One region of the Actinocorallia longicatena genome, then DNA from elsewhere that is predicted to be linked to it. Evidence: riboswitches for the same ligand, from Rfam matches in the RefSeq annotation. Region 1 holds a riboswitch; the other holds the start of a gene.
The links. Region 1 has a riboswitch for cobalamin ahead of ABD785_RS29835 (magnesium chelatase subunit D family protein). Riboswitches for the same ligand answer to the same signal wherever they lie in the genome.
Positions count from the first base shown of each region.

Region 2: it holds a riboswitch for cobalamin, as region 1 does, so the genes downstream of both, ABD785_RS22150 (ribonucleoside-diphosphate reductase subunit alpha) here and ABD785_RS29835 (magnesium chelatase subunit D family protein) in region 1, are expected to answer to the same signal.

Region 1 is NZ_BAAAUV010000019.1:143,701-151,590, reverse strand. It holds gene ABD785_RS29860 (LLM class F420-dependent oxidoreductase) at 1-690, opposite strand, end outside; gene ABD785_RS29855 (DUF397 domain-containing protein) at 741-917, opposite strand; gene ABD785_RS29850 (helix-turn-helix domain-containing protein) at 922-1,752, opposite strand; gene ABD785_RS29845 (ATP-binding protein) at 1,882-2,325, shown strand; gene ABD785_RS29840 (oxygenase MpaB family protein) at 2,369-3,211, opposite strand; adenosylcobalamin (AdoCbl) riboswitch at 3,282-3,419, shown strand; gene ABD785_RS29835 (magnesium chelatase subunit D family protein) at 3,464-5,434, shown strand; gene cobO (cob(I)yrinic acid a,c-diamide adenosyltransferase) at 5,468-6,070, shown strand; gene ABD785_RS29825 (cobyrinic acid a,c-diamide synthase CobB) at 6,064-7,413, shown strand; gene cbiE (precorrin-6y C5,15-methyltransferase (decarboxylating) subunit CbiE) at 7,413-7,890, shown strand, end outside.
Region 2 is NZ_BAAAUV010000011.1:16,336-24,225, reverse strand. It holds gene ABD785_RS22165 (ABC transporter ATP-binding protein) at 1-731, opposite strand, end outside; gene ABD785_RS22160 (permuted SH3 domain-containing protein) at 728-1,771, opposite strand; gene ABD785_RS22155 (ABC transporter permease) at 1,780-3,018, opposite strand; cobalamin riboswitch at 3,175-3,343, shown strand; gene ABD785_RS22150 (ribonucleoside-diphosphate reductase subunit alpha) at 3,433-5,598, shown strand; gene ABD785_RS22145 (ribonucleotide-diphosphate reductase subunit beta) at 5,595-6,611, shown strand; gene ABD785_RS22140 (Uma2 family endonuclease) at 6,664-7,350, shown strand; gene ABD785_RS22135 (thiolase C-terminal domain-containing protein) at 7,440-7,890, opposite strand, start outside.

The sequences.
Region 1 (7,890 bases):
CCAGCCGAGGGCCTCCTCGAGCGGGGCGACGACGGTCGTCACGGTCGCGGTGATCTCGAAGCCCGGCTTGCGGTCCTTGAGCGACTCGCCGAACAGCGAGTCGATCTTCTGCGGGTCGACGAACAGGGGGAGCCAGCCGTCGGCGATCTCGGTCGACAGCGCGATGTTCTTCGGTCCCTCGGCCCCCATGTAGATGGGGATGCTGGAACGCACCGGGTGCGCGATCGACTTCAACGGCTTCCCGAGCCCCGTCCCGCCCGGGAAGGGCAGGGGGTAGTGCGGGCCGTCGTTGGTGACCGGCTCCTGGCGCGCCCAGACCTTGTGCAGGATGTCGAGGTACTCGCGCGTCCGGGCGAGCGGCTTGGGGAAGGGCTGGCCGTACCAGCCCTCGACCACCTGCGGCCCGGACGCGCCGAGGCCCAGGATCAGCCGGCCGCCTGACAGCGCGTCCAGGGTGAGGGCGTGCATGGCGGTCGCCGCCGGAGTACGAGCGGACATCTGCACCACCGCGGTTCCCAGCTTGATCCGGGAAGTCCTGGCTCCGTACCAGGCGAGGGTGGTGAAGGCGTCCGAGCCGTAGGCCTCGGCCGTGAAAACCGAGTCGTAACCCTGCCGTTCGGCGGCGAGCACCGTCTCGGTGGCGTCCTCCGGGTTGCGCTGCCAGTAGCCGACGTTGATCCCGAGCTTCACGGTTCTGTCTCCTCCAGTACGGGTGTACTGGAGATTAGAACACGTTCTAGTTAGCCGTGAAGACCCTGGACGAACTTGGTGAACTCGGAACGGTTGATCATCAGCATGGGTCCGTCGGGGTTCTTCGAATCGCGGATCGCGCGACCGCCCTCGGGCAGCGCGGCGACCTCAACGCACTGGTCTCCGCTACCGCTGTGAGTGGACTTGCGCCAGGTGAGTTCGACCACGGAACTACTCCTTTGCCGCCTCGGCGATCAGCCGGACGGATTGTGCGGGTGAAAGCGCCTCGTTCTCGATGCGCTCGAACCGGTTCCTATGTTGGGTTATTGCCTCTGCGCTCTCCACGTACACGTCGCCCATGGTCCCTTCTACATAGGCGATATCCGGGTCCGCGGGGTCCGAGAACGACAGGATCGTGAATCTCCCGTCGAGCCCCGCGTGCGCACCCTGCGCGTACGGGAGGACCTGGATGGTGACGTTCGGCCGTTCGGCCGCCGTCGCCAGATGGGAGAGCTGGTCCCGCATCACCTCCTCACCACCGATCGGCCGCCGGATGGCGGCCTCGTCGAGAACGACGTGCAGCTTCGGCGCGCCGTCGCGGTCGAGCAGGGCCTGGCGCTGCTTGCGCGCGTGCATCCGGCGCTCCACGTCGGCGGCGCTCGGCAGCATCCGCCCGGCCTCGATGACCGCCCGCATGTAGGCCTCGGTCTGCAACAGGCCGTGGATGAGCTGGGCGTCCCAGGCGCGGATCTCCGAGGACTCGTCCTCGAGGCCGACGTATGTGCCGTTGAAGACGTCGACGTACGCGGTCCACCAGCCCATCTGGCGTGCCTCGCGCGACAGCGTCAGCAGCGCGTCCCGGTCGGGGCTCGGCACCCCGTAGAGGTCGAGGAGCTCGGCCACGTCACGCGGACGGGTCTGCCCGGTCTCCAGCCGGGAGACGGTCGCGCGCGACCAGCCGAGGCGGTCGGCGACATCCTGCAGGGTCAGCCCCTGCAATTCTCGCAGGCGGCGCAATTCCCGCGCGAGCCTGCGGCCTCGCACGGTCGGACGGTAAGTCATGTGACGAGTGTGCTGCCGAATGCGCCGTGATTGGTGAGAAACCAAGAATCTTCGGCAAGTCGGTTGCGATGGTGGGAATCTCACGGGAGATTGTCTTTCGTGACGGCACGGGGACCGGCTGTAGTTTTCATGCTGGCGAAAGGGCGGCAAGTGGAGCTCGCAGAAGGCCTCGGACGTTCGTGGACCTGGGTGCTGCCACCCGACGCGACCTGTGCCGGAGCCGCAAGGCGGCATCTTCGGCAGGCGCTGAGTGATCTGGGTGTGCCCGGGGACACAGCCTCGGACGCGGCACTGATGGCGAGCGAACTCGCCACCAACGCCCATCAGCACGCTCCGGCGCACCCACCGCACGAGCTGTGGCTCTACTTCGTCGACGAATACGAGTTCTGCTGCGCCGTGTTCGACGGGATGGCCGCCCGTGACCAGGAACTCGACGTCGACAGGGGTGACTACGGGCGCGGCCTGTCGATTGTCGCGGAGCTGTCGAAGGGCCGCTGGGGGACCTCGCCGGCCCGCGCCCGCATGGACCCGCGCGTCCGCGGCAAGGCCGTCTGGTTCGTCTGCCCCCGCTGAGGAGCCTGCGCTCGCTGGAACACGACGGGACGATCACAGGGAGTCAGGCGCGCGGTTCCGCGAGCGCCTTCCCGGCGGCGAACAGGCGCAGAGGGCCGTCGCGGTTGACCAGGTGGTCGGCCGGGCGGTGGCGGATCGCCGCGGGGATCAGGCGGGCGGCCGCCCGGTTCGCCGACAGCATCGCCTGGAACGCGCGCTCGCGCCGCGGCGACCAGGGAACGCCCAGGGCGTCGCGCAGGCCGCGCGGCAGCAGGGCGCCGGCGGCCACCAGGTTGACCTGGCCGTAGGCCGCGCCGAGCGGGCGGGGCAGGCCGGGGGCCGACCGGCCCAGCTCGATCACCCGGAGCGCGGTCGGGGTCGCCCGCAGCTCCGTCCTCAGCACCCGGTCGAAGTAGCGGCGGAAGCCGGCGTAGGAGTCGGGACAGTAGCCCTCGGGCACGCCGCACGCGTGCGCGATGAGCTTCTGCTCCTGGTAGAAGGTCTCGCGGACGTCCTCCCGCAGCCGTCCGAAGGCCAGCTCGAACACGGTGATCTGGCCGTGGACCAGCGTCGCCCACACCCACAGCAGCAGCTCGGGATCGAGCGCCCGGTAGGGGATGCCCTCGTCGCTGAAGCCCCGGACGCGCTCGTGCACCCGGCGCAGCCGCTCGGCCTGCCGCCGCGACACCTCGGGACGGGCGTAGGCCAGCTTCAGCTGCACGTCGAGGGTGCGCCAGAGCCGCGCGAACGGATCGGACTCGAACTCCGAGTACCGCGCGACCCCGGCCGCGACCAGCGGATGGCAGACCTGCAGCAGGAGGGTCGGCGCCGCCGCGAGGCCGAGGACGGGTTCACGGCCGACGGTCCAGGAGACGTCGCCCCTGCGGAAGGGAAGGGTGTCGCGCATGCCGCACCTCGCGTAAGCGTTCACTTATGAACGATGGTAGGCCGGACCGGCGCTCCGGTGAAGAGCTGTGGCATGCTCATGACGGCGCGAATCGGAGGAACCCGGTGGGAATCCGGGGCTGTCCCGCAACTGTGACCAGGGAGATCCTGGGAGTCAGGAACTCCTTCGCGCCGTTTCGTGGTCGATCGGGCGAGGAGACCCGGTCCCGGAAAGGACGTCGTGACGCCGTATCCGTTCTCCGCCGTCGTCGGCATGGACGATCTCAAGCTGGCCCTGCTCGTCAACGCCGTGTCGCCGTCCGTGGGCGGGGTGCTCGTGCGCGGCGAGAAGGGGACGGCCAAGTCGACGATCGTCCGGGCGCTGGCCTCGCTGCTGCCGTCGATCGCGGTGGTGCCGGGCTGCCGGTTCGCCTGCGACCCGGCGGCACCCGACCCCGAGTGCCCGGACGGCCCCCACGAGGAGGGGCCCGGCGCCGTGCGTCCGGCGCGGCTGGTGGAGCTGCCGGTCGGGGCGTCGGAGGACCGGCTGACCGGCTCGCTCGATCTGGAGCGCGCGCTCACCGAGGGGGTCAAGGCCTACGAGCCGGGCCTGCTGGCGGGGGCGCACCGGGGCGTGCTCTACGTCGACGAGGTCAACCTGCTGCACGACCATCTCGTGGACCTGCTGCTCGACGCCGCCGCGATGGGCCGCTCGTTCGTGGAGCGCGAGGGGGTCTCGGTCCGGCATGCGGCACGGTTCCTGCTGGTCGGGACGATGAACCCGGAGGAGGGCGAGCTGCGGCCGCAGCTCCTCGACCGGTTCGGGCTGACCGTCGAGGTCGCCGCGACCCGCGAGCCCGCCGAACGGGCCGAGGTCGTGCGGCGACGGCTGCGCTACGAGGAGGACCCCGCCCGGTTCGCCGTCGCCTTCGAGGGCGCCGAGCACGGGCTCGGGGAGCGGATCGCCGCGGCCCGCGCCCTGCTGCCCTCGGTCGTGCTCGGCGACAGGGCGCTGCGGGCGATCACCGCGGTGTGCGCCGGATTCGAGGTCGACGGGCTGCGCGCCGACCTGGTCACCGCGCGGGCCGCGCTCGCGCTGGCGGCCTGGCACGGCCGGACCTCGGTGACCCGCGAGGACGTCCGGCAGGCGGCCGGGCTCGCGCTGCCGCACCGCCGCCGCCGCGACCCGTTCGACGCGCCGGGACTGGACGAGGCCAAGCTCGACGCGCTGCTCGACGAGCACGACTTCGAGCCCGAACCCGAACCCGAACCAGAGCCGGAGGGCACCCCGCCGGACGGCGGCGGCACGGAACCCGAGGACGGCGGAGGACCGGGCGAGGACGGCGCGGATTCCGGCCCGTCCCGCGACGACGGCACGGAAGGCCGGGACGGCGGCCGTCCCCCCGCCGGCCAGGACGCGGCGGATGAGGCCGGTCACAGCGGTGCGGGTGAGGGCGTGGTGGCGGCGCCCGGCGGGGTGTTCAGGCCGCGCCTGTTCACCGTCGACGGCATCGGGGAGGGCGCACCGGGCCGCAGGTCCAAGGCGCGCAGCCCCTACGGCCGGGTGTCGGGGGCGGTGCCGGGCGCACGGGGACTGCACCTGACCGCGACCCTGCGCGCCGCCGCCCCGCACCAGCGGGCGCGCGGCCGGGACGGCCGGGGCCTGGTCATCGCGGGGGAGGACCTGCGGCGTGCGGTCCGGGAGGGCCGCGAGGGCAATCTCGTGCTGTTCGTCGTGGACGCGAGCGGCTCGATGGCGGCGCGCCGCCGGATGACGGCCGTCAAGGGCGCGGCGCTGTCCCTGCTCATGGACGCCTACCAGCGGCGCGACAAGATCGGGCTGATCACGTTCCGGGGGACGTCGGCCGAGCTCGCGCTGCCGCCCACGTCGTCGGTCGAGGCGGGGGCGCGGCGGCTGGAGCGGCTGCCGACCGGCGGCAGGACCCCGCTCACCGCGGGGCTGCTGCGGGCCGCCGAGGTGCTGCGCGTGGAGCGGCTGCGCGACCCGTCCCGGCGGGCGCTGCTCGTGCTGGTCACCGACGGCAGGGCCACCCACGGCCCCGACCCGCTGCTGGCCGCGCCGCTGCTGGCGGGCGTGCGGACCGTCGTCGTGGACTGCGAGACGGGGCCGGTGCGGCTGGGTCTCGCGGCCCGGCTCGGGGCCGGGCTCGGCGCCGAGGTCGTCCCGCTGGACGGTCTCGACGCGCTCGCGGGCGTGGTGCGGCGTTCGCGCCGCGCGGCCTGACGTCTTTTCTTCTTCTGCGAGAGGTGACCGGAGATGCCGCAGGGTAAGCCGGAGTATGTGCCCGAGGACGGGCTGACGACGCGTCAGCGCAGGAACCGGGCGCTGCTGATCGTCCACACCGGGCCGGGGAAGGGCAAGTCGACCGCGGCGTTCGGGCTGGCGCTGCGGGCCTGGAACCAGGGGTGGCCGGTCGGGGTCTTCCAGTTCGTGAAGTCGGCGAAGTGGCGGATCGGCGAGGAGCGGGCGCTGGTCGCGCTCGGGGCGTCCGGGGAGGGCGCGCCGGTCGACTGGCACAAGATGGGAGAGGGATGGTCGTGGATCCAGCGGCCCGGCAGCGAGGAGGACCACGCCGCCGACGCCCGCGAGGGCTGGGAGCAGATCAAGCGTGATCTCGCGGCGGAGAAGTACGGCATGTATGTGCTCGACGAGTTCACCTACCCGATGAAGTGGGGCTGGGTGGACGTCGAGGAGGTCGTCGCGGTGCTGCGCGACCGGCCCGGACGCCAGCATGTCGTGATCACCGGCCGCGACGCCGATCCGCGCCTGGTGGAGGCCGCCGATCTGGTCACCGAGATGACGAAGGTGAAGCACCCCATGGACCAGGGCCAGAAGGGCCAGCGGGGCATCGAGTGGTAGGGATTCCGCGCCTGGTCGTCGCCGCGCCCGCCTCGGGCGGCGGCAAGACCACCGTGGCGACCGGGCTGATGGCCGCGTTCAGCGCGCGGGGCCTGGCGGTCTCCCCGCACAAGGTCGGGCCCGACTACATCGATCCGGGCTACCACTCGCTGGCGACGGGGCGTCCGGGGCGCAACCTCGACCCCTACCTGACGTCCGAGGAGCTGATCGGGCCGCTGTTCCTGCACGGAGCCGCCGGGGCGGACATCGCGGTCGTCGAGGGGGTCATGGGGCTGTACGACGGGGCCGTCGGGCAGGGCGACTTCGCCTCGACCGCGCATGTCGCCAAGCTGCTGCGGGCGCCGGTCGTGCTGGTGGTCGACGCCTCCTCGGCGGCGCGGTCCATCGCGGCGGTCGTCCACGGGTTCATGACCTTCGACTCCGGTTCCGAGGGCAGGGTGCGGCTCGGCGGGGTGATCCTCAACCGGATCGGCTCCGACCGGCACGAGGAGATCTGCCGGGAGGCCGTCGAGGCGCTGGGCGTCCCGGTGCTGGGGGTGCTGCGCCGCCATGACGGCATCGCCACGCCGTCCCGGCACCTCGGGCTGATCCCCGTCGCCGAACGGCACGCCGACGCGGTGGAGACCGTCGCGCGGCTGGGCGGGCTCATCGCGGAGACCTGCGACCTGGACGCCCTGCTGGAGCTGGCGCACGGCGCGCCACCGCTGACCGTGCGGCCGTGGTCGGCCGGGGACGCCGTCGAAGCCGGTCCGGGCCGCCCGGTCGTGGCCGTCGCGGGCGGTCCCGCCTTCACGTTCGGGTACGCCGAGCAGGTCGAGTTGCTGCGGGCCGCGGGCGCCGAGGTCGTGACGTTCGACCCGCTGCGCGAGGAGCGTCTCCCCGAGGGGGCGGGCGGCCTGGTGATCGGCGGCGGGTTTCCCGAGGTGTACGCCTCCGAGCTGGCCGCCAACCGGGCGCTGCTGGCGGAGGTCGGACGGTTCTCCGGCGCGGTCTACGCCGAGTGCGCCGGGCTGCTGTACCTGACGAAGGCGCTCGACGGGGTCCCGCTGGCCGGGGTCGTGGACGCCTCGGCGGAGATGACGGCACGGCTGACGCTCGGCTACCGGAGCGCGGTGGCCGTCGCGGACTCGGTCGTCGCACGGGCGGGGGAGCGGGTGCGGGGCCATGAGTTCCACCGGACGGCGGTGACCCCCGGCCGCGGCGGCGTCGCCGCCTGGCAGTGGAGCACCGAGGGCGCCGAGGGCTTCGTCCAGGGGACGCTCCTGGCGTCCTACCTGCACCTGCACTGGGCGGGCACGCCCTGGTTCGCCCGCCGCTTCGCCGACGCCTGCGGGAGGACCTGATGAGCATCCGGGTGACCGTCGTCGGGATCGACGGCGGCGAGCCGTCCGGCGAGGCGCGCGCCGCGATCGACGCGGCGACCCTGGTCGTCGGCGGGCGCCGGAACCTCGAGCTGGCCGGGGTCCCGGACGGCGCGCGGACGGTGGTGCTCGGCGCCCTCGATCCGGCGTTCGAGGCGATCGGGGAGCACGAGGGCGCGGCCGTCGTGGTGGCCAGCGGCGACCCCGGGTTCTTCGGCATCGTGCGGGCGCTGCGCGAACGCGGCCTGCGGGTGAGCGTCGTCCCGGCGCTGTCGTCGGTCGCGCGGGCCTTCGCCCACGCGGGCATGAGCTGGGACGACGCGATGGTCGTCTCGGCGCACGGCCGGGAGCTGCGGCGGGCCGTCAACGTGTGCAGGGCGTTCGGGAAGGTCGCCGTGCTGACCGCTCCCGGCGCGGGCCCCGCGGAGCTTGCCCGCGAACTCCATCCGCAGACGCCGC
Region 2 (7,890 bases), on a different contig from region 1:
TTCTCGTCGAGGGCGAGGCGGCCGGCGTCGAGGACGTGGACGGCGTCGGCACGGCGGGCCAGGGCGTGGTCGTGGGTGACGAGGATGAGCGCCCGGCCGTCCTCCCTCGCGGTGGCGAACAGCAGGTCCATGACCTGGCCCGCGGTCACCGGGTCGAGGGCGCCGGTCGGCTCGTCGGCGAGGATCAGCCGCGGGTCGCGGATGAGGGCGCGGGCGATCGCGACGCGCTGCTGCTCACCGCCCGACAGCTCGGAGACCTTCGAGTGGAGCCGCTCGCCGAGGCCCACCCGGGTGAGCGCCTCATCGGCGAGTTCGCCGCGCCGCCGCAGCGCCCGGCCGCCCTCGTAGAGCAGCGGGACGGCCACCTGCTGCCGGGCCGAGCGGCCGGACAGCAGGTTGAGCTGCTGGAAGACGAAGCCGATCGTCTTCCCGCGCAGGGAGGCGCGCTGGCGTTCGGGGAGCCGGGTGGTGTCGGTGCCGAAGACCGTGATCGTGCCCTCGTCGGGACGGTCCAGCAGGCCGAGGATGTTCAGCAGGGTGGACTTGCCCGCGCCGGACAGGCCGACGATGGCGACGCTGCCGCCGCTCGGGACCGTCAGATGGATGTCGTCGAGGACGACCAGGGGGTCCCTGCGGCCGCGCAGCTTGAAGCGCTTGGTGACCCCGGTGACCTGGACGGCCGGTTCGGCGGCGTGCTGGGGCGCGGAGGCGTCGGCGGCGGGGAGCGTCACGGCTGCCCCGGGCCCATGATGACCGGGCCGTTCTTGCTCCGGTCGTCGGGAACGGCGTCGCCGGGTCCCGCGAAGGCGGTGTCCTCGGGGGCACGGTCGAGGATCTTCTCGCCCACCTCCAGACCGTCGCGGATCTCGACCATGCTTCCGTCGTTGAGGCCGAGCTCGACCCGGCGGCGCTCCTGCTTCCCGCCGTCGACGACCGTCACGAAGCCGGTGCCCGACTGCCCGAGGACGGCCGACAGCGGCACGACCGGGACGCGCGACGACCTGTCGGTGAGGATCGACATCTTGGCCGGCAGCCCGGCGAAGACGCGCTTGGCCCGCGGGATCCGGCAGGTGACCTGGACCTCGGTCCCGCTCTCGCCGCCGTCCATGCCCTTCTTGCCGTTCTCGTCGTCGGCCTTGCCGCCCACGCCCGCCCCGTAGTCGATCAGCGCGCACCGGAACGGCGCCGGGCCGTGGTCGATCTTCAGCTTGATCGACTCGGGCTCGTTGTAGAGCTTGTAGACGTTCTTGCTCTCGACGGTCGCGACGGCCCGGAAGCGGCCGACGTCGACGGAGAAGGCCGCCTCGCCCGCGCTCACCGAGGAGCCGACATGGGCGTTGAGATCGGTGACCTTGCCGGTCGCGGTCGCCCGCAGGTAGAGCGTCTGCGGCTTGGGCGTCTTCGGCTTCTTCTTCGGATCGGCGGGCACGACGGCCTCGGGCGTGTAGGTGAACTGGACGACGGCCTCGCCCCTGCCGACGTACTGCCCCGCCTTCGCGAAGACCTTGGTGACGGTGCCGTCCTTCTCCGGCAGCACCGGGACGGCGGGCTCGGCGGCGATCGTGGCGTCCAGCACCAGGCGGGAGGTGATCGACCCGTTCTTCACCGTGATGACCCTCGGCGCGAAGTCCGGCTCCGGCAGCGACTCGACGACCGGCCGCGGCGCGGCGGCCCCGTGCCCGGCGAGGTACCCGGTGGCGCCGACGACCCCGGCGACGGCCAGGAGGATCACCGCCTTGCCCGCGCGGTTGCCCCAGATTCCCAGTCCCATGATTCCCCTTAAGCCCGGATAGCCCGGATGACGGACCGCTGCATCGCCCGCCAGGCGGGGATCAGTCCGGTGAAGACACCCACGCAGACCGCGACGCCCAGCCCGAGCTGCGCGGCCTCCCACGGGAACGACGTGTCGATGGCGGTGCCGCCGAAGTACTGCCGCCGCAGCACCAGGTCGGTGACCTTGCCCGAGATCAGGAAGGCGCCGAGCACTCCCGCCAGTCCGGCGACGGAGCAGGTGATGAGCGCCTCGAGCAGCACGGTCAGGAACAGGTCGGAGCCGGTGGCGCCGAAGCACCGGTGCACCCCGAACTCACTGCGCCGCTGCCGGACCGCGAAGATGCCGAGCACCAGGACGGGCAGCGAGCCGAGGGCCAGCATCGCGACCGCGACCCCGTACATGAGCAGCCGCAGCTTTCCGCTGATCACGCCGAAGTCGCCGTACTGCCGGTCGATGCCCATGTCGGTGACGCCGGTCCAGCTCTTCGCGTCCGCCCGCAGCCTGGCGCTGACCTGCTTGGCCCGCTCGGGCGGCACCCGCAGCACGAACTGCGTGTTCTGCATCGGCATCCCCAGCCGCGTCATCGCCGCGAACGGCAGGTACACCTGCGGGATCTGGCCGTTGAAGTCGGTGACGGCCTCCTCGCCGATGTCGAGGACGCCGACGATCCGCCCCTTCACCCACAGGTTCCCGGCGGCGAGCTCGACCGGCGAGCCGAGGGCGCTCGTCCGCGGGATGCCGGTCTTGGCGAGGAACCCCTTGGTGACCACGAGCGACGGTTCGAGGCGCCGGTCGTCGGTCGGGCTCAGCCAGCGGCCGCCGATGAGTTTCAGGTTCCTGATCCGGCTGAGCGCGGAGTCGGAGCCGACGAACTGGAAGGCCGGCGGGCCCTCGTTCGAGGCGCCCCGGAAGACCCGTCCGCCGGGCACCCGGACCTGCCCCTCCTCGGAGGTGGACAGCGCGCTGAAGAGGATGTCGTAGCGCTTCAGCCCCTCGCGCATGTCGGCGAGCCCCCGCGGGTCCGCCGGTTTCGGGCCGTTGTCGTCCCCGCCGAATCCGACATACATCTGCAGCGTTCCCGGCCGTCCGGTCTGCTGCTCGAAGTACTTCTGAGCGGCCTGCTGGGTCAGCCCCGCGACCGCCGTGACCAGGGTGACCGTGGCGACGAGGCAGGCCACGCAGAAGCCCGAGAGAATGACCCGGATCTTTCCGACCCGGATCTCCGCGAGCGCAGAGAGAACCATCCCCCAGATCGGCATGGAATACCTCGAAATTGGCGGTAAGGGTTGCGTCACCATATCGGTAAGAAACGCATCCATTCCTAACGTTCATGAGACCTTCACAGGCTGACGTGACACGCCCAACATCTGGACGATGTGACGTCCACAGCCCCCACATGTAGGGTCTGCTCTGGCGCTGGTCCGCTTCCCGGCAGGGAGTGGCTAAGAGGGAACACAGTGCGAACCTGTGACTGCCCCGCAGCGGTGAAGGAGAACGAAAGCCGTCAGTGAAGCGACGGCCGGTAGGAGGCTCCTGAGTCCGAAGACCTGCCCGCGCCGCAGGCCTGTCCGCAGGCCCGCAGTCCATGACGCCTCGAGGGAAGGCACGGTGGGCAGGTGATCCCTGCTTTCCGCGTGCCCGGAGAAGGGATCCACACCTTGACGATCACAGCGCCCGACCGCGAGCTGGCCATCCGTGAGGCCGCCGCCCAGGTCGCCGTCGACCCGGAGGCCTCGCGCACCGCCGCCGCGCTCCTGGCCGAGCTGATCAGGGACGAGGCCGCCGCGGAGGGCGCCGTCTCCTTCTCCTCCTCCGTCGCTCTCGCCCATGCCGAGGGCCTGCTCAACGACGTCACCGCCGCTTTCGTCGCCGCCAACGCCGCCGGGCTCGACGCCCTCGTCGACGACACGGCCGATGACCGGTTCGAGTACTTCGGGCTGCGCACCGTCTACGACCGGTACCTGCTGCGCCACCCCACCACCCGGAACGTCATCGAGCGTCCGCAGTACTTCATGCTGCGCGTGGCCTGCGGGCTGTCCGACACCGTCGCCGACGCCGCCCGCCTGTACGGGCTGATGTCGCGCCTGGAGTACCTGCCGTCCTCGCCGACCCTGTTCAACTCCGGCGCCCGCCGCGCCCAGCTCTCCTCCTGCTTCCTGCTCGACTCCCCCAAGGACGAGCTGGAGTCCATCTACGAGCGGTACGGCCAGGTCGCGCGGCTGAGCAAGTACGCCGGCGGGATCGGCATCTCCTGGTCGCGGATCCGCTCGCGCGGCTCGCTCATCCGCGGCACCAACGGCCACTCCAACGGCATCGTCCCGTGGCTGCGCACCCTCGACTCCTCCGTCGCCGCCGTCAACCAGGGGGGCCGCCGCAAGGGCGCGGCCTGCGTCTACCTCGAGCCGTGGCACGCCGACATCGAGGAGTTCCTCGAACTGCGCGACAACACCGGCGAGGAGCAGCGCCGCACCCACAACCTCAACCTCGCCAACTGGATCCCCGACGAGTTCATGCGGCGCGTCGAGGCCGACGGCGTCTGGTCGCTGTTCGACCCGAACAGCGTCCCGGAGCTGGTCGACCTGTGGGGCGAGGAGTTCGACGCCGCCTACCGCGGGGCCGAGGCCGAGGGCCGGTTCACCCGGCAGCTCCCCGCGCGGCAGCTCTACGGCCGCATGATGCGCACGCTCGCCCAGACCGGCAACGGCTGGATGACCTTCAAGGACGCCGCCAACCGCGCCTGCAACCAGACGGCCGAGCGCGGGAACGTCGTCCACCTGTCGAACCTGTGCACCGAGATCCTCGAGGTCACCAGCGACGGCGAGACGGCCGTCTGCAACCTCGGCTCGGTCAACCTGGCCCGGCACGTCACCGAGGACGGCTTCGACTTCACACGGCTGGCCGAGACCGTCCGGACGGCCGTCCGCTTCCTCGACCGGACCATCGACCGCGGCTTCTACCCGACCCCGCAGGCCGAAGCCGCGAACCGCAAGTGGCGTCCGGTCGGCCTCGGCGTGATGGGCCTCGCCGACGTCTTCTTCACCCTGCGGCTGCCGTTCGACTCCCCCGAGGCCCTCGCGCTGTCGACGGCGATCCAGGAGGAGATCGCGCTGGCCGCCTACGCCACCTCCGCCGACCTGGCCGAGGAGCTCGGCGCCCACCCGGCCTACGCCCGGACCCGGGCCGCGGGCGGCGTCCTGCACCCCGACCACTTTGGCGCGGGCGCCGGCCCGAAGTGGGACGCCCTGCGCGCCCGCGTCGCGGAGACCGGCCTGCGCAACTCGCTGCTGTGCGCGATCGCCCCGACCGCGACGATCGCCTCCATCGCGGGCTGCTACGAGTGCATCGAGCCGCAGGTCTCCAACGTGTTCAAGCGCGAGACCCTGTCAGGCGAGTTCCTCCAGATCAACAAGTACCTGGTCCGCGACCTCCGGGCCGAGGGCCTGTGGATCCCCGAGATCCGCGACGCCGTCAAGCGCGCCGAGGGCTCGGTGCAGGACGTCCCCGTCCTCGACGACGCCCTCAAGTCCCTCTACCGGACCGCGTGGGAGCTCCCGCAGAAGGCCCTCATCGACCTGGCCGCCGCCCGCACCCCGTTCATCGACCAGTCCCAGTCGCTGAACCTCTTCATGGCCTCCCCGACCATCGGCAAGCTCTCGTCGATGTACGCCTACGCCTGGAAGGCCGGCCTGAAGACCACCTACTACCTGCGCTCGCGCCCCGCGACGCGCATCGCCCAGACCATCGCCCAGACCACGGTGACGACGGCCGCCGCCGACGTCGCCTGTTCCCTGGAGAACCCCGAGATCTGCGAGGCCTGCACGTGAGCACCACCCGCCGGAGCGGCCTGCTCGACCCCGGCATGGACCTGACCCTGCGGCCCATGCGCTACCCCGACTTCTACGAGCGCTACCGGGCGGCCATCCGCAACACCTGGACGGTCGAGGAGGTCGACCTGGCCTCCGACCTGGCCGACCTCTCCAAGCTGAACGCCGACGAGCTCCATCTGGTCAAGCGGCTCGTCGCGTTCTTCGCCACCGGCGACTCGATCGTCGCCAACAACCTCGTGCTGAACCTGTACAAGCACATCAACAGCCCCGAGGCGCGGCTCTACCTGTCGCGGCAGCTCTTCGAGGAGGCCGTGCACGTCCAGTTCTACCTGACGCTCCTCGACACCTACCTCACCGACGACGCCGAGCGCGTCCAGGCGTTCGCCGCGATCGAGCACATCCCCTCGATCCGGGCCAAGGGCGAGTTCTGCTTCAAGTGGATCGGCACGATCTCGAGCCTCGACGAGCTGACCACCGCGGAGGACCGCCGCGCTTTCCTGCTGAACCTCATCTGCTTCGCCGCGTGCATCGAGGGCCTCTTCTTCTACGGCGCCTTCGCCTACGTCTACTGGCTGCGCGACCGCGGGCTGCTCAACGGCCTCGCCTCCGGGACGAACTGGGTCTTCCGCGACGAGTCCATGCACATGGACTTCGCCTTCGCCGTGGTCGACACCGTCCGCCGGGAGGAACCGTCCCTCTTCGACGACAAGCTGACCGTCCAGGTCACCGAGATGCTCGAAGAGGCCGTCGCCGCCGAACTGGCCTTCGCCCACGACCTGTGCGGCGACGGCCTGCCCGGCATGAGCTCCGCCGACATGCGCTCCTACCTCGAGTACGTCGCCGACCAGCGCCTCGCCCGCCTCGGCATGCCCCGCCGCTACGGCACCCCCAACCCCTTCGGCTTCATGGAACTCCAGGACGTCCAGGAACTCTCCAACTTCTTCGAGCGCCGCGTCTCCGCCTACCAGGTCGCCGTGGAGGGCTCCGTCTCCTTCGACGAGGATTTCTGACGCTGCGTCTACCCTGGTGAGAGGATTTCCCTACGATGACCGGGAGCCGATCGTGAGGGATGAGGAGCAGAAAGTGACGAAAGTCCGAATCAAGGGCTTGGACACTCTCGCCTTGCCGGAGACCGCCTATTCCCTATGGGCGAGCGGCCGCCTGGCGGATCTGCTGCTCGTCCCCGACGGCTATCGCGTAGAGGTCATCGAGGGAGAAATCGTCGTGTCGCCAGCCGCCCGGTTCGGCCACAATTTCATCATCGCCGCGATCGAGCAGGCGATCCGGGTCTCGGGCGATGGCCAATGGGTGGCCACGAGCGGTACCGGTCTGGATCTCCTCGGCCTGGAGGCCGGGTACATTCCGGATGCGATCGCCATGGACGCCGAACTGGCCGCGGAAGCCAACGACGCTGATGTGCTTCACCTGGTGCCCGACCAGGTGGAACTCGTCGTCGAAGTCACCTCAAGCTCCAACGCGGCCAACGACCGCCAGCCTCGGTCCGCGAAGCACAGAAGGACCAAGTGGTCGGGCTATGCCCGCGCGGGTGTGCCCTACTACCTGCTGGTCGACCGGGACCCGGCCGTCATCACCACCACTCTGTTCTCCATCCCCGACGAGGGCACGGGCGCCTACCTCCAGGCGGAGTCGTGGAAGTTCGGGGAGGCCGTCCATCTCCCCGAGCCCTTCGGCGTGGACATTCCCACCGACGCCTGGAAGCCCTGGAGCACAGGGCCCGTGGGTACCTGATCGAGGCATGGGGAGCGGCGCGGGCAGCGGGGGAAGGGCCGTTGCTCGCGCGGCTCGTGGAATACACGTGGTCCGGGGTGGGCGGGTTGTCAGCGGGCGGGCTTGTAGACGGTGACGACGGCGGCGCCGCCGAGGCCGATGTTGTGCTGGAGGGCGCCGGTGACGGTGCCGGCCTGGCGGGCCTCGGCGGTGCCGCGGAGCTGCCAGGTGAGCTCGGCGCACTGGGCGAGGCCGGTGGCGCCGAGGGGGTGGCCCTTGGAGATGAGGCCGCCGGAGGGGTTCACGACCCACCTGCCGCCGTAGGTGTTGTCACCCGAGTCGACGAGCTTGCCGCCCTCGCCCTCGGCGGCCAGGCCCAGCGCCTCGTAGGTGAGGAGCTCGTTGGTGGAGAAGCAGTCGTGCAGCTCCACGACCTGGACGTCCTCGGGGCCCATCCCGGCCTCGTCGTAGGCCTTGCGGGCGGCCAGCGCGCTCATCTTCGCGCCCACCAGCGTGATCGCGGACTTGTCCTCGAAGGTCGCGGCCGTGTCGGTGACCATG